4 regions of the Ornithinibacillus liuyingii genome follow, and region 3 is predicted to be linked to each of the others. Evidence: predicted binding sites of a transcription regulator. Region 3 holds the regulator's gene; each other region holds the start of a gene.
What was found. Region 3 encodes LexA, which represses DNA repair genes until DNA is damaged. Its sites were predicted from a motif close to CGAACATATGTTCG; they were not measured.

Region 1: the regulator LexA is predicted to act here: its motif matches at 2,827-2,840, upstream of ACSKT4_RS15335 (YhjD family protein).
Region 2: the regulator LexA is predicted to act here: its motif matches at 2,352-2,365, upstream of uvrB (excinuclease ABC subunit UvrB).
Region 4: the regulator LexA is predicted to act here: its motif matches at 2,388-2,401, upstream of ACSKT4_RS04935 (ImmA/IrrE family metallo-endopeptidase).

The regions. Positions count from the first base shown of each region.
Region 1 is NZ_JBPWOS010000011.1:90,601-95,025, reverse strand. It holds gene ACSKT4_RS15355 (phosphatidylserine decarboxylase) at 33-815, opposite strand; gene ACSKT4_RS15350 (DedA family protein) at 827-1,441, opposite strand; gene ACSKT4_RS15345 (hypothetical protein) at 1,678-1,830, shown strand; gene ACSKT4_RS15340 (competence protein ComK) at 1,951-2,472, shown strand; gene ACSKT4_RS15335 (YhjD family protein) at 2,420-2,809, opposite strand; gene ACSKT4_RS15330 (TVP38/TMEM64 family protein) at 3,034-3,690, shown strand; gene addB (helicase-exonuclease AddAB subunit AddB) at 3,769-4,425, shown strand, end outside.
Region 2 is NZ_JBPWOS010000003.1:91,580-96,004, forward strand. It holds gene uvrA (excinuclease ABC subunit UvrA) at 1-291, opposite strand, end outside; gene uvrB (excinuclease ABC subunit UvrB) at 299-2,284, opposite strand; gene ACSKT4_RS05045 (helix-turn-helix transcriptional regulator) at 2,667-2,864, opposite strand; gene ACSKT4_RS05050 (MGDG synthase family glycosyltransferase) at 2,999-4,105, opposite strand; gene ACSKT4_RS05055 (metallophosphoesterase) at 4,203-4,425, shown strand, end outside.
Region 3 is NZ_JBPWOS010000001.1:480,583-485,007, forward strand. It holds gene ACSKT4_RS02405 (MerR family transcriptional regulator) at 1-256, shown strand, start outside; gene glnA (type I glutamate--ammonia ligase) at 317-1,648, shown strand; gene lexA (transcriptional repressor LexA) at 1,790-2,413, opposite strand; gene ACSKT4_RS02420 (YneB family resolvase-like protein) at 2,685-3,344, shown strand; gene ACSKT4_RS02425 (DUF896 domain-containing protein) at 3,430-3,666, shown strand; gene tkt (transketolase) at 3,767-4,425, shown strand, end outside.
Region 4 is NZ_JBPWOS010000003.1:70,439-74,863, reverse strand. It holds gene clpP (ATP-dependent Clp endopeptidase proteolytic subunit ClpP) at 1-35, opposite strand, end outside; tRNA gene ACSKT4_RS04950 (tRNA-Arg) at 291-366, shown strand; gene ACSKT4_RS04945 (hypothetical protein) at 546-872, opposite strand; gene ACSKT4_RS04940 (UPF0715 family protein) at 992-1,393, opposite strand; gene ACSKT4_RS04935 (ImmA/IrrE family metallo-endopeptidase) at 1,907-2,362, opposite strand; gene ACSKT4_RS04930 (helix-turn-helix domain-containing protein) at 2,527-2,943, opposite strand; gene ACSKT4_RS04925 (DnaD domain-containing protein) at 3,459-4,340, shown strand; gene ACSKT4_RS04920 (hypothetical protein) at 4,365-4,425, shown strand, end outside.

The sequences.
Region 1 (4,425 bases), on a different contig from region 3:
ATGATGATTTTTTTTCCTGTCAACTTCCTAAGTCAGCGATTCCATTCACCAATCGATTCTCCTACTTTTACTTCAGAATCCGTGTGAATCTTAGATTGAAAGGAGTCGTTTTTCTCTATAAATAAAACAACGGTGGAACCGAAGGAAAAATAACCTAATTCTTCTCCTTTTAAACAGGTTTCAGAAGAATGATAGAGTTGAATACTATTAATATTTAATGCACCAACTTTTACTACGGCTACTCTACCAAATCTAGTTGAAAGTTCGGATATTATTCTGTAGTTAGTAGAGAGTGGATTATTTCCATATCTCATTCCTAAGTTATTGACTGGGAATGATTTTTCCCCCAAGGCATACCGCGAAACTAATGTTCCATCCACTGGGTAATGAATACGATGGTAGTGACTAGGTGATAGATAAAGTACGTAAAAATAGCCATCTTTATATCTATCAGCCTTTTTTACATCTCCAAAAATATCATTTGCACTGTATGGTCGATTCTTGATAGAAAAAGTATAATCCGAGCTTACTCTACCGAAATCACTTATTACCGCATCTACAGGTGAGATTAATGTATTTGGGGATGGGTCTATTGGTCGTACATTCTCCTTTAAACTACGAGTAAAAAATGAATGCAAGTTTTTATAATGTGAAATAGGGTATTTCATTTCTTGCGTGTCTATTCCATAAATTTTAGAAAATGGACCGATTAATGGTCTGCTTAATGGCGATTTTGTAAATGATTTTAGTATGGTAGAACTTATAGGATTACCTGTTAGTTCTACAAGCGATTTTAAGAGCGTTTTTTTTAACATAATAGATTCCTTTACCTTTTATTAACCATATATGAATTTTTTCTGCGATTATAATAAAAAATACCAATGCCTAGAAGAATTAGAATAATAGCAATTGGAAGTATGTTCCACATGTGTTTATGAATGAAAACAAATACAACATTCCAATTACTCCCTAATTGGTTACCTAACACGATAAACGTAGTTACCCAAATAACGGCTCCACTATAAGCAAACAGAGCGAAACGTCTAAATGGAAAGTTGGAGATTCCACCGATATATGCTGCTACATGTCTTACTCCCGGAACGAAATAGCAGATTACTAGGACAAACGATCCAAACCGATTAAATAATCTATTCGTTCGATTAATCATCTTTTCATTGATAAAGAATTTCGAGCCAAATTTTCTTAGGAAGGGTTCTCCCAATTTAATACCAAGGAAATAACTGATGGTAATACCGCATACTGCCCCGGAGAGCGCTGCTATATATGTTAGTACATAGTCCATATTCCCTAATGAGATAACGTATCCAAGATAGGTTAGCAACACCTCATCTGGTACAGGTAGCCCAATAATTCCTAAGGTTAATAGAATGAATATGGCTATGTAGCCATATTGATTAATGAAATCAAGCCAATTTTCCATAAGTATCCCGCTTTCTTTTCTCTCTCTAAAGCATCAAAATTTAAGGTTTATGTATTAATTATACTATATTGGTCAAGTTTATATAAGATGAGTCGATGAATTTATAAAATTTTGTACGGCAGGAATGTCTTGTACGCAATTTAGAATGTAACTTTTAGGAACGGTTTAAAATGGAATTGTACTTAGTGTGAGGCGTATAGAAGATATCCATACTAGTAGAAAAGGAGGGCATAACAGTGAAAAAAAGAAAGAAAAGTCCAGAGCTGGAGACTTTTACATTACTAAATCCTAATTTCTTGTTATCGGTAGAGGAAAACCACGTGGAAACAAATCAAGAAAAAATATTCTCAGATGGAAATATTTCTGAAAATCTTCTAAATGAGGAATAAAAAGTGGCTAATATTTTATTTTGTTGAAACTTGTCGCTGGTATGTTTCAATTTATAAAAAAATCTGTTAAATTAAATGTAGCCTCACCCTTTCATCTAAATATGAAAGGATGATTAAATAATGAATATGGAAGAATTGTATTCCCCATTACATGAAATTACTCCATTAACCTTAGCAGTTGTTGCTAAACAGGATGAAGCTGGAAATGTTCGTACCTATGTTCTTGAGGAAGAAACGGAATATACGGTGGAACAATCTCCAAGTAAGCTTATCGATTATGCTTGCAGATTCTTTGGCTCAAGTCTCAAAGGCAGACAGGATGGAACTAGAGATATTTGTGGTATAACACATAAAGCGCCAATTTCAATCGATCCTTCTAGCGGCATGTACTTCTTTCCTACGACATCACCCACCAATGCAAAATGCTCGTGGATTGCCCATTCGCATATTGATCATGTAACACGTACAAGGGATAAAACTGATATCGTGTTTAAAAATGGAAAAAAACTGAGTCTTGATGCGTCTTATGGCTCCGTCATGAATCAAATTCATCGTACGGCACAATTTCGGTATCAATTAGACAACCGAATCAAGCATTTGCAGCTGCATAAGACTGGCCCTCGGCCAAAGCCTTCAACATAATGTCCTGTACAATTTCCTCAACTTTTTTTCGTATAGCCGGGTTAAAGTAATTTCGTTTTTCCTCTTTTCCTCTACATAAAAAGAGGTAGGAAGAAAAAGAGTCATTTTTATTAATTAGCATTACTTGGAGCTTTTTCGCTTCCATTTTTCTCCGTAATTGTCTACGTTCGTCAAGTGCATTTGCATTCATCTTTTCTAAGAGCTGTATATATGGTTCTTTTATTTTGAAGGCCCCCTTTTGGATGTGCTGAATATCCTGCTGAATTACGACAATTGCCATCGAAAGAAAAAGAAAGCGTGAAGCGATTTTTAATTCTTCATCTGTTAGATAGCGCATAAATCCCCCTCCAAACAAGAACATTTGTTCTTATTATACGCCAATGTATTTAAAAAATACACTATAAAGGTTAAAAAATTAATTGGTAAATATCGGGAAGGGTGAGGCTATACTTATAATGGCGTTAGTTAGAAAGAATATATCTTTCGTTAAGCTTTTCATAAAATGAAATTTACATTACAATAAAGTTGTACATTTAGGCTTTGGATAGGGAGTCTTACTAGATGAATTTATACAGTATCATAACAGACTGGAAAATCGCTTTACAAAATGACGAATTAGATCAATATATAATGGAACTGCTTCGAAGTTATGAAAGCTTGGGCCCATTACCGGGAATATTGCTTCCATTTATCGAAGCATTTCTTCCTTTCTTACCTCTAGTAGTTTTTGTAATGGCAAACGCTGCTGCCTATGGATTACTGGAAGGATTTCTTTTATCCTGGGCAGGATCTAGTTTAGGTTCGATTATGTTATTTTTAATCATACGGAAACTCGGTGATAAGAAAATCTTTGTCTCAGTACGTAAAAATAAACAAGTCCAAAAGGTAACAAGCTGGTTAGAGAGACACGGATTTGGACCATTGTTCCTACTAATGTGCTTCCCATTTTCACCATCGTCCGTAATCAATGTTGTTGCAGGGTTATCTAATATTAATGTGTACCAATTTATATTAGCGGTATTACTTGGTAAATCTGTCATGATATTCTCTATTTCCTATATTGGTTCAAGTATCGTGTCATTTGCCCAAAACCCAATAAAAACCATCATTGTAGGTGCTTGTATTGTTTTATTCTGGATTGTTGGGAAGCTTATTGAGAAGAAGCTACATCAAAAATCGAAGCAAAAAGAGGTACCAGATTCGGAAGAAGTTAAATAGCAATAAAAAAACAAAACTTCTGTATGGAATAATATAAACAGGAGTTTTTTTCATTAGATGTTAAAGGGGGTATTATTTGTGGGACTACGCTTTATATTAGGGAGATCAGGCACAAACAAAAGTGAGATAGCATTTGAGGAAATAAAAGAAAAATCGACCGCTAATCCACAAGGTCCGCCAATATTTTATATTGTTCCGGATCAAATGACCTTTGAGCAGGAATATGCATTATTCCGAGATGAATCGTTTCAAGGTAGTGCACGTACACAGGTTACAAGCTTTTCTCGATTAGCGTGGCTAATCCTGCAGGAAACAGGGGGAGCAACAAGACAATTTATTAGTTCTGTTGGAATACAGATGATGCTCCGTAAAATTATAGAAGAAAAAGAAGGGGAATGGAACGTATTCCAAAAAGCGGTTGAGAAACAAGGATTTTTAACCCAATTGGAAAAAATGATTACTGAATTTAAACGTTACGAAATTACACCAGATACATTATTAGCACATAAATATCAAATAAATCAGTATGCTCATAAAGAACCAGGGGAAAGAGCATTGGTAAATAAGCTAGATGATTTGCATTATATTTATAAAGAATTAGGACAGGCTTTAGCCAATGACTATATTGATAGTGAGGATCAATTAACATTACTGGCGGAAAAAATCCAAGAAGCAAAGAGTTTAGAAGGAGCGGAGATTTATTTTGAAGGGTTTCACCGTTTTACCCCGAAAGAA
Region 2 (4,425 bases), on a different contig from region 3:
TCGTGGATTTCTACTAGTCGTTTTTTGATCAATCGCAATGGCTGGAGATAATCCATCAATCGTGTCCACATCTGCCTTTTCCATTTGTCCTAAAAATTGACGAGCATACGCTGACAATGACTCCACATAGCGTCTTTGCCCCTCCGCATAAATCGTATCAAAGGCTAGCGATGATTTTCCGGAACCAGATAGACCAGTTACGACTACTAGCTTATTTTTAGGTATGGATATATCAACATTTTTCAAGTTGTGTGCCCTTGCACCTTTAATATCAATCGTTTTACTTGGCATTCATCGGTCATCCTTCCGCTTTAAGTTCAAATAGTATATCTCTTAATTCAGCAGCCTTTTCAAAATCAAGCGCTTTGGCAGCTTCGCGCATCTCTTTTTCCATACTTTCGATAACCTTTTCTCTTTCTTTCTTCGTTAATTTGGCTAGGCTCTTTGTCTTCGTTTCATAGCCTGCCTCATCTTCTGAAGCTACTGTCGCCCTTATAACATCACGAACATCTTTTTTAATAGTTGTCGGTGTGATATGATGCTTCTGATTGTATTCCATTTGGATTTTACGGCGTCGCTCCGTTTCATCGATTGCTTTTTGCATCGAATCAGTAATCTTATCCGCATACATGATTACTTGGCCATTTGCATTACGTGCAGCACGACCCATAGTTTGGATTAGGGAGCGCTCTGAGCGTAGGAAGCCTTCTTTATCCGCATCTAAAATAGCCACCAATGAAACTTCTGGAATATCTAACCCTTCTCGAAGTAAGTTAATTCCTATAAGAACATCATATTTACCTACACGAAGATCTCGGATTACTTCAATTCGTTCAAGGGTTTTAATTTCACTATGCAAATATGCCACTTTAATTCCAATTTCTTTGAGATAATCGGTTAAGTCCTCTGACATTTTCTTCGTTAATGTTGTCACTAATACGCGTTCATTCTTCTCTGTACGAGTATTTATCTCCGCAATTAAATCATCGATTTGTCCATCAATTGGACGAACCTCGACTTTCGGATCTAGTAAACCAGTAGGTCGAATAATCTGCTCGGTCATCTTAGGAGTATGTTCTAATTCATAAGGACCAGGTGTCGCTGATACAAAGATAATTTGATTTACTTTATTATCAAACTCCTCGAACTTCAATGGACGATTATCTAAAGCGGACGGCAAGCGAAATCCATGATCCACAAGGACTTGCTTTCTTGCCTGGTCACCGTTATACATACCACGAATTTGTGGTAAGGTTACATGGGATTCATCCACGACAACTAAGAAATCTTTAGGAAAATAATCTAGTAGTGTATACGGTGTGGCACCTGCTTCTCGTAATGTTAGATGTCTTGAATAGTTCTCTATCCCCGAACAAAAGCCCATCTCACGCATCATTTCTAAATCGTAATTAGTTCGTTGTTCGAGTCGTTGTGCTTCTAAAAGCTTATTCTGTCCACGTAACTCTTCAAGACGTTCTTCCAATTCTTTCTCAATATTAGCAATCGCAAGCTTCAATTTTTCCTCGCGAGTTACGAAGTGGGATGCTGGAAAAATGGCAACATGTTCACGATCACCAATAATTTCACCGGTTAAAGCATCAACTTCACGAATTCTATCGATTTCATCACCAAAAAATTCAATTCTTATACAATGTTCTTCCCGTGAAGCGGGAATAATTTCAACGGAATCTCCTCGTACACGGAATGTTCCACGCTGGAAATCAATATCATTACGTGCATATTGTATATTGACTAAGTCTCTAAGTAATTGGTCACGGTCTTTTTCCATTCCCATACGAAGTGATAACACTTGTGCACTATATTCTTCTGGATTACCTAATCCATATATACAAGATACACTCGCCACAATTAACACATCATTTCGTTCAAAAAGGGCTGATGTCGCCGAGTGACGTAGTTTGTCAATTTCATCATTTATACTGGCATCTTTCTCAATAAATGTATCGGTGGAAGGGACATATGCCTCTGGTTGATAATAATCATAATAGCTTACAAAATACTCCACTGCATTATTCGGAAAAAACTCCTTAAACTCACTATATAATTGACCAGCCAATGTTTTATTATGAGCAATGACTAATGTTGGACGGTTAATCTCTTTAACCACATTGGATACGGTAAACGTCTTACCCGTACCTGTTGCTCCTAGCAATGTTTGATGGCGCTGCCCTGCAAGCACCTTCTCTACTAATTCTTTTATAGCATTTGGTTGGTCTCCCTTTGGCTCATATTTTGAAACCAGTTCGAACTTATTAAGTTCCATTGTCTCCCTCCGTCCTTAACCTTATTTCAGTGTACCATATTCTACCACTATATATCACCATAAAATGCGAACTAACATTCGTTTTTTTTGCTATATATACATACTAACTATTTTTCCCTAAGTATTCAAGAATTTAGACAAGGTACATCGTATAATTGATTTTTTTCTATAAAAAACCCGAACTACGCTAAGAAGTCATGAATTGAAATCTAAGTAGTTCGGGTTCTTTAAAGCTATATAAATATTATATCAGGGAATGGCTTCCGATAAGCTAGGTCAAGGTGTAGACTTTTACTTAATAGCTTTTCCCATTCATTATCAAGAGGTCTATAAAACTCATACAAATAGTACAACAGGAATTATAACTAACGAAACTAGTATGTTACTTCCTTTCACTTATAAATAATTCATCAACCTTAACTCCTAATACACTCGCTAAATCAAATGCCAACTGTAAGCTAGGATCATATTTGTCGTTTTCAATTGCATTAATTGTCTGCCTACTAACATTGCATAAGTCTGCAACCTTTCCTTGAGAAAGATTCATTTTTTCCCGAAATTCTTTAATTCGATTTCTCATCTTATTTTCACCTTCATATTCGACTATATGTCAAATAGTTTTTACATCCTTATTATAAAAACAGACGAAAAGGATGTAAAATATTCTTTACACCCCTTTCGTCTACCTAATAAAATTATAGACACGACTAAACTCTATGCCTTACAAATAGTTAATAATATTTCAGACAACGAATTTCTTTCTACATATTCATGATATAAGTTTAGATTTTCCTCGTACATAAGTTGTCTTTTGTTATCCTGGAAAAATTCCTTCACTTGCAACTCGATACTTCTTTCGAATGGGTTTATTTGATTAACGATGCCTAATTTAGCTAATTCCATTTCATTTACTTTTTCTTGACCAGGTAAGGCATTACAAGTGAAAATTGGGATTCGTTTCATTAAGCATTCACTAATTGTTACCCCTCCAGGCTTGGTAATAACTGCGTCAACTTGATTATATAGCTCATTCATTCTCGCTTTGCTATCCACATACCGAATGGGCTGGACATATGGGTGGTTCCATTCTGAAAGATCTTGATAAAGCTTTTCATTGTGCCCACATAAAACCGTGTATTTTATTTCCGGATGACTAGGGATTAGTTTGTCCATTGATGCTATCCCTAAACTTCCGCCTGTAATTAATACATGTAGCTTCCCATTACTTTTTTTCTGATAAGGAATACGGAATACTGGATGTACTGGTATTCCTGTTACAAAAATCCTCTCCTCGTCTACACCTAAATCTAATAAAAATTTCTTGACCGTTATGGATGGAACGATATGATAATCAATACCAGCAATCCCCCATACACGGTTAATAAAGAAATCGGTATACACATTCACTGTAATTGCATGTAACTTTCCTTTTTGCTTTAAAACACTAGCAATATTGGAAGGAAGACAGTGTGTACAGAATAAAATTCTTGGTTCTGTTTCTTTCATTAATTTCTTAAAAAACGCTATGAACATCGCTTCATATAAGCGCTGTCTAGATCGTTTTGTTTGATTTTTTACAGCAAGTCGATTATAAAGCACATCGTACGCTTTAGGGACCATTTTAATCCAATTTAAATACGTAGCAGAGACGAGTCGTTCTACTTTTCCAAAACTATACGATAAAATATCCACCTTTTCACAGTTGATTGATTTGACAGCACGCTCCAATTCCTCTATCACTGCGTCAGCAACATGATGATGCCCAGTCGGAATTTGCATAAATGGTAGTAATAATGCTTCGCTCTTTGATTTCGTATCCAATATATTCACCCTATCATAACGTTCAAATGAATCCCTTGATTTACCAATGAATCTAATCGTTTAACCATGTTATAATCATTTTCGGGGAGGAATTCATATGACATATATTATTTCTGCACTATTATTAATCATTATTGGCTTTCTCATATATAAAGCAAACCTAAATACGAAAGATATCCAAATAAATAAAATACAAATCTCCACTAAACATCGAACAAATCATTCTAATTTATCCATCCTACACTTGTCTGACCTTCACCTTGAAAATATCTCTATTACACCAAGTCAACTAGCTGCGAATCTACAGCATGAACAACCGG
Region 3 (4,425 bases):
AGATCGTCTACTAGAAATTAAGAATTATCTAGATAAAGGTCTAAACCTTGCAGGGATTAAATTATTACTAACTGATGAAGATTCTAATGTAGAAAAAACAGAAGAAAAGGAAAAAGCATTACCAAAAGAGAAGAAATCTGTTCTAACAGATAAGGAGCTTCGAGCGATTTTAAGACAAGAAATTACCGAAGCGAATCGATTTGGTAAAGCTAATCTACGACAAGGGGAACTTGCTAGATTTTTTGTGAATAGGTAGGTATAGGGGAAGTGAATTCCTATAAAATATACTGATTATAATTTAGGAGGAGAGAAATTTATGGGTTACTCGAGAGAAGAGATTGAAAGAAAAATCAAAGAAGAAAATGTTAAATTTATTCGACTTCAATTTACAGACATGCTAGGAACAATTAAAAATGTGGAAATCCCATTAAGTCAATTAGAGAAAGCACTTGATAACAAAATGATGTTTGATGGCTCATCTATTGAGGGATTTGTGCGTATTGAAGAATCTGACATGTATTTATATCCAGATTTAGATACATTTGTCGTGTTCCCTTGGACTTCAGAAAAAGGAAAAGTTGCCCGTTTTATTTGTGATATCTATCGTCCTGATGGTACACCATTTGAAGGGTGCCCACGTTATAACTTAAAACGTAATTTGAAGAAAATGGAAGAGCTTGGCTTTGATGCTTTCAATATTGGAACTGAACCGGAATTCTTCCTATTTAAATTAGATGAAAAGGGAGATCCTTCTTTAGAACTAAACGACCATGGTGGATATTTTGATTTAGCGCCTACTGATTTAGGGGAAAATTGCCGTCGTGATATTGTATTAGAACTAGAAGAAATGGGCTTTGAGATTGAAGCATCTCACCATGAGGTTGCCCCTGGACAACATGAAATTGACTTTAAATATTCTGATGCATTAAAACATGCGGATGATATTCAAACGTTTAAGCTAGTTGTTAAGACAATTGCTAGAAAACATAATCTTCACGCAACGTTTATGCCTAAGCCATTATTTGGAGTAAACGGTTCTGGAATGCATACTAACATGTCCCTATTTAAAGGTGGAGAAAATGCATTCTACAACCCGAGTGGAGATTTAGAATTAAGTGACACAGCCTATCAATTTATTGCAGGTATTGTAAAGCACGCTACTGGATTTACAGCGATAACCAATCCAACAGTTAACTCATATAAGCGTCTAGTACCTGGCTATGAAGCACCAAGCTATGTTGCATGGTCTGCAGCAAACAGAAGCTGTCTTATGCGTATTCCAAACTCTCGTGGTTTAAGTACACGTGTTGAGGCAAGAAGTGTTGATCCAGCAGCTAATCCATATATGGCATTATCTGTTTTATTAGCAGCGGGACTTGATGGAATCCGTAACAATATGACACCACCACCTGCGGTTGATCGTAATATTTATGTTATGACAAAAGAAGAACGTGATGAAGTTGGAATTAAAGATTTACCATCATCGCTAATTGATGCATTACAAGAACTTAAAAATGATGAAGTTATTGTAGAAGCATTAGGGGAGCATCTATTTGAACATTATATTGAAGCAAAAGAAATCGAATGGGATATGTTCCGCACAAGCGTACATCCATGGGAAAGAGATCAATATTTAACTAACTACTAATAGAAAAGAAAACCGGTGAGTATAGGAGAATCCTCCTAGCTCACCGGTTTATTTTGATAGAATTTACACTAGCTTTCCGATCCTATTAAAAACGCATTTGCTAAGAGAAGAGCAAATGCGTTTTTGTATTTCGATATATCGTTAATGAATATGACGATAAAGCCCAACTACTTTACCAAGAATCGATACATTCTTATATATTAATGGTTCCATTGTTGCGTTTTCAGGCTGTAAGCGAATATAATCTTTTTCTTTGAAAAATCGCTTTACGGTTGCTTCATCATCTTCCGTCATTGCTACAACAATATCTCCATTTTGTGCTGTACTCTGTTGTTTCACTATTACCATATCACCGTCTAAAATACCAGCCTCAATCATACTCTCACCATCAATTACTAGGACAAATAGATTTTCATCAGGACCTGCAGTTGAGCTAGGGACTGGCACAAATTCTTCAATATTTTCTACAGCAGTAATAGGTATACCAGCTGTTACTTTACCAATAACGGGTGCATAGCGAGCTTCTTCCCTAGGTATATTACTTTCTTCATCCAAATCTAGTATTTCTATTGCTCGGGGTTTAGTAGGATCTCGGCGAATAAAACCTTTGCTTTCTAATCTAGAGAGGTGCCCGTGAACAGTTGAGCTTGAGGCAAGGCCCACTGCTTCAGCAATTTCTCTAACAGATGGTGGATAACCTTTTAATTTGACTTGTTCTTTTATGTATTCAAGTATAGCTTGTTGTCTAGTTGATAATTTTGTCATCTATTAAACACCTCGCACATATTATTTATTAATGCTAGTTTACCATCGTATGGCATATAATGCAAACATTCGTTCGAAAAATCATTGACAAGATCATATGTTCTGATATAATAAAAATACGAACAAAGGTTCTTGTGATATAATCGAGAAGGGATGATGAAAAAATGTTTGGTAAAGTAAACAAGACAGATTTATTTTATATTGTTGCTTTTGCTGTAACATTAGGTTTCTTATACGTATCATTAATTAGTGCATAATAGGAGTTAATAAATTGAATGTCATTATATACTGCAGAGTAAGTACAGATAAAAAAGTTCAGGAAACGTCATTAGCTAGACAGAAGGAAGAATTATGCCAATTGGCAAATCGGTATCAATTCCATGTTGTAAAATGTATAGAGGAGCAAGCGAGTGGATATGAAGTAGAACGAGATGGAATATTTGACATGCTTGAAACGTTTGAACGTGGACAAGCAGATGCTCTCCTTATTCAAGATGAAACAAGATTAGGTCGAGGAAATACAAAAATAGCATTGTTTCATCAATTAGCGAAGTTGAATATTTCCATCTACACTGCGATTCACGATGGAAAGCTAGAATTATCCGAATCAGATTCTATGGTATTACAGATTGTCGGTATAGTGGAGGAATACCAACGCAAAATTCACAATGTAAAAATAAAACGAGGTATGAAAAAAGCGATAGAGAATGGCTATAATCCAGCTAAGAATCTTGCTAATCAGCATTTAGCTCCAGGTAGGGAGAGAAAGGAAGTACCAATCGAGGAAATCATTCGATTACGAAATAATGGCCTTACCTTCAGTGAAATTGCAAAGACGTTAACTGGATTGGGATATTCTATCTCAAAGGCTACTGTCCATAGAAGATACCAAGAATATCAAATAATTGATTCAGATAAGTTGAACAGGTAATATTAAAAAGCAAGAACGTGTCGTGTTCTTGCTTTTTAATATTAATAATGATGAATAAGATAGATTTATTCTAGGAGGTTATGAGATGATTTCAAAAGAAAAATTAGATCGTATTAATGCACTGGCTAAAAAGGCAAAGACTGCAGAAGGACTAACAAAGGATGAAGAAAAAGAGAGAAAAAAACTACGAGAAGAGTATTTAGGGAATGTCCGCAACTCTTTTAAGAATCAATTGAAGACCATGACGGTAATTGATCCAGCAGGAAATGACGTGACTCCTAAAAAGTTACGTGACATGCAGGAAAGAAACCAAAAACATTAGACATAGTAATATCATAATAAGGAATACTAGTACTTGTTAACTATCTACATTTTACAGAAAACAAGTATTACTATTCTTCTGACCGAAAGGAGTATTACGTATGTCTACTAATATAGAGCAAATGTCCATTAATGCAATTCGCACCCTATCCATTGATGCCATAGAAAAAGCTAATTCAGGACATCCTGGATTACCAATGGGTGCTTCTCCAATGGCGTATACGTTATGGGCAGACATAATGAATCACAATCCTAAAAATTCTAAATGGTTTAACCGCGACCGGTTTGTATTATCTGCTGGACATGGATCAATGCTACTGTACAGTCTGTTACATTTATCGGGCTATGACGTAACAATAGAAGATTTAAAGGAGTTTCGCCAGTGGGGTTCTAGGACGCCAGGCCATCCAGAAGTTCATCATACCGATGGTGTAGAAGCAACTACAGGTCCTTTAGGCCAAGGTATTGCAATGTCTGTTGGGATGGCGATGGCTGAGGTGTATTTAGCTGCTAAGTATAATAAAAGTGATATGAACATTATAGACCATTATACCTATTGCTTAGTTGGTGATGGTGATTTAATGGAAGGAATTTCGCATGAAGCGGCTTCCCTGGCTGGCCATCTAAGGCTCGGTAAATTGATTGTTTTATACGATTCTAATGATATTTCGCTAGATGGAGAATTAAACCGCTCTTTCTCGGATAATACGGAAGAACGTTTTAAATCCTATGGTTGGCAGGTTATTCGGGTTGAGGATGG
Region 4 (4,425 bases), on a different contig from region 3:
TTTGTTTGTTCAATAACTGTAGGTATTAAGTTCATTGGAATTCCTCCTTTAATCTTTTCCTATGGATATATCCAATCTTTGGATAATTTTATCATATAACAATGGTCAATTAAGGTCAAACAAAAACGTTCGACTAATATTTTATCTTGTTTATATTGTCAAAAGCACACTTTCCATCATGCCCGCCAGATGAACGAATTAAACCATTTTCAACTAAAAATACTTGTTAATTAGCTCTACAGACGTTATAATAGCCTATGTGTTCAATTTTTTGATTAACTAAATACTATGCGCCCATAGCTCAGCTGGATAGAGCACTGGTTTCCGGTACCAGGTTTGCCGGGGGTTCGAATCCCTCTGGGCGCGTCTTAGAAAAAATAAAAGCAAGGGATAGAGGGCGACTCTTCCCTTGCTTTTTAGTTTGCCAGGCATCCGCGTATCCTCTAGGGTTTCAGTTCCTAATCTCGGACTTAGTAGTAATGCTTGTATCCTTTCAACTATCGATTCCTGTATATCTTAGTATGGTACCAATCTTTATGACTAAGCTAATATTTTGTAGGTATATCATCCAGTACAATTATTTTATCATTCCGAATAACATAACTGTATACTATATCATTATTGTCTTTTAAAATAATGAATCCTCCATATTTTTTTCCATAACTTCCTTTCCAATTGTAGTTTCCTTTAACCATTAGTATACCAGGGTTTTGATATCCTTTTTCTTCTTTTAAATACTCTACTGCAATTTCTTCTGATTCTATAATTTTTTTAGGATTTCCATAGATAAAAGCACTATAAGTACTATATAAAGTTCCTATCGCTTGAATTACTAGGGTTATCACAAAGGTTATTTTGACATATTTTGACATTTTCTCACGGCCTTTAAGTATATGCATAATGTATATGAGGTGTTCATTTTTTCAATTTGGGGTGAGGAGAGAATATGAATAACACTATCAATAATTACTCAGTTAATAAGATAGCTTACTTAATTATCTATTTCACCCTGTAAAATAATCGAGTCAAATAGCCAAAAAATGATTGCAGCTGATCCACTAATAACATAGTACGAAGTCATAATAAATGGGTTACCAACATCATCCATTAAAAAGAATACAATAGCAGAGGCTACCAGTGCGCCTACAACATAAACTAGCAAGTATGGGATATAAAACTTTTTAGGTTTCAAGCTAAGCATAATCTGGATCGTAGAAGCAAAAAGTAAGTAAAAGAGGAAGTAAATTATAGTATACATAACTGTATAACCAAAAACAAAGCTATGAAAAGTTATTACAACTGTCAGTATACCTAGAGTCACTGCTGATAGAAGAGAACAAAGAATCGAGAAGGAGATAACTAAATCCAGATCAAGGTCCTTTAATTTTTTCATACCTTCACACCCTATCTCTATCATACTATAACTATTATATAGGAACCAATACATATTTTAAATAGATGAAATTATTAGGTAAGGTATGAAGGTAAGTATATAAATAACAAACAATAAGGTGGATACTTTTGTGTATCTTGATTCAAACAGATTACGTAAACCATGATTAATAATCCCCGAAATGAAAACGCAAAAGCATAAGCCTAAAGCACTTATAGACACAATAAATAATAGTTGTTCCATTAGATAACCCGCCTTTCTAACTAATTGTTAATTTAATCTTAGCAAGAGGCAGTTCGTATACAAAATCGAATTATATAACAAATAATGATATGGTGTGACAGTATTGTCACACCATATCATTCAGTTTTAACTAACCCTACCTGGTTTCCGGTACCAGGTTTGCCGGGAGTTCGAATCCCTTTTAATCGCGTCAAAAAAGCAATGGATTAAGTATTTCTTATCCCCCCTTGCCCTTTTTGAGAAAAATAAAGTTTGCAAACCTCTTCTTAACTACATACCCAAACATAAGTCATTCCCATCAAAATTCAATTTACTCTGATACATTTCTAGTCTTCTAAGTGCAAAATCAAATTCAACATTAAAAATGCTTATAATATCCGTTACAGTAGGTGTGTGTATTTTTTCCAACATAAAGGTTGGAACGCAAAAGTGATAAGCAAAATGGTTCGCTTGCCATTCTTGAAGGTCCTTAAAGGATTTTTTCATGGTCAGCTGGTTACCGAAATGCCTTAAATAATGACAGATTTCATGCCCGAATAATTGCCATTGTTTTTGTTTAGTATCATATTGAAGAATAATGTTATTACCATATCTATAGGTAGAAGAACTGTAATAAAGATTAATCCCAAGTTTATTGGCTATTTCTTCTATATCTAATTGTTCAGGACGGCTAATGGATAAATTATGATATAAGTTGAAAACATAATCTTCTAAATGTGTATACATTTCATTCCCCCTATGTTGAATAATACGAATATATGTTCTGTTTTATAGTAAAAGATTAGGCGTGCAAGTTGCACCCCTTTAAAAGTCCATGTATGAAATTAACTTTATTCTTTTTAGTAAGTGATATTTTTCAAAAATATGATTCTAATGCGATCTAATCTTCTTTATTTCTTACTTAATTTAAATTTTATAAATTCATATACCTCTTCTAATTGTTCTGGTGTCATGTTGGCAAGGTCATTAAACATCAAATCCGCTTCATGGAATTCGCTAGTAATCTTATCGATGATTTTAACCTTCTGAAGCTCTTCAGGATCCGGATTGGAATAAAGCAAATCGGAACTACTGATTTTTTTCTCAGGTGCAAACCCAGCCATTATGAAGAGGTCATCCAAATTTAGGTCTAGCTTCTCAGCCAATACTCGCAAGGTGGGTTTAGAAGGAATGTGTTCTCCACGTTCAATTTTACTTAAATGGGAGAAACTGATACCTGTCTTTTCGGATAGAGCACGTAAAGACATTCTGTTATGTTCTTTACGATAATTCCTCAAAAACTCTCCAATTTTATTATTATCTACCATACTTATCACCACTGGTTCCTCGACTTATTTGTTATTGTATCGTAAAACAACACAAAAATAAAGAAAAATCTATTATGTGTTGACATTTAACACTAAATAGATTATCTTAGTGTCAAGATACAACACGTAGGGACACCCATTTCTAAAAAGGAGGTCATACTATGCCAATTTATAATAGGCTTTTATAGCTTTCAAAGAGGAAAATGTGTCAGAACACAACGTGGGGGGAGTATATTCTTAACACTAAATCGATACAAAATAGTTAGCAACTCTCTAATTATCAATGGAGAGTATTTTCATAAAAGTTATGTGTCAAAAAACAACACAAAAAGATGTCATCTATTAACAATAGTACGCATACTATGAATGTTTGATAGACCTTATAAATTAGCAAGAGCAGTAGACTTAGCCGAAATATATCTTATTGAAACTACAATTAGATTGTGAGATTCAAGAACAACCAAAAAATAGTAATAGGATAGTTTGTGAGAAGTATAGATAGAGGAGTGAGGTAGATGGCTAGATTTAGAATGGTGCATACGGAGTTCTGGGATGATCCTAAAGTGGTAGAGGAAATGACACCTGAGGATAAGTACTTTTTTCTATATCTCTTAACGAACGCAAACACGACACAAATTGGTATATATCAGATAACCAAAAAACAAATGGTATTTGATACTGGCTATTCTTTAGAAAGTATAAACGCACTGTTAGATAGATTCATCAATCATCATGAAATTGTTGTTTATAACCCGATTACAAGAGAAATAGCATTAAGAAATTGGGGTAAATATAACTTCAATAGAGGTGGTAAACCAGTTATCGATTGTGTCAAATCAGAATTGAATCAAGTAAAGGACAAGTCCTTAATATCCTTAGTTGCAGAACGAATCGAAAAGCAAGAAATTAAAAAAATTTACGATTCGTTCTACGATGCGTCAACGATTAGTGGACAAGAAGAAGAAAATCAAGAAAAAGAAGAACAAGAAAAAGATAAAGAAAAGAAGCGTGCAACTACTTCAAATGCTATTGCCTTTTATCAAGATAATTTTGGACACTTAAGTCCACATCTTGCAGAAGAAATCCTAAGTTGGGTAAATAACCTTGGAAACGAAATGGTAATCGAAGCTTTAAGTAGATCCTTAAATAGAAATAAGCCTAACTGGGGCTATGCCAAAAGTATCTTATTATCCTGGGTAAAAAAGAATATTACGAATATCAACCAGGCTAAGGCCGAGGAAATAATGTATCCGAAACAGGTACAAAGCGAAGTTGTACCTGATTGGTTCATAAAACGTAAGGGGAACGCCAATCGTTTTTCTAAAGAACTGGAATCCAGTCGAGAGGAAGTTGCAGCTATGCTAGCCCATTATAGGAAAAGTACGGGGAGTAGCTAAATCAATTTTAAAGGAGGAATCGATATGAAAGAAATATCAATTATGATTTTATTACTAACCATTATGGTTTATGCCATTATGGTAA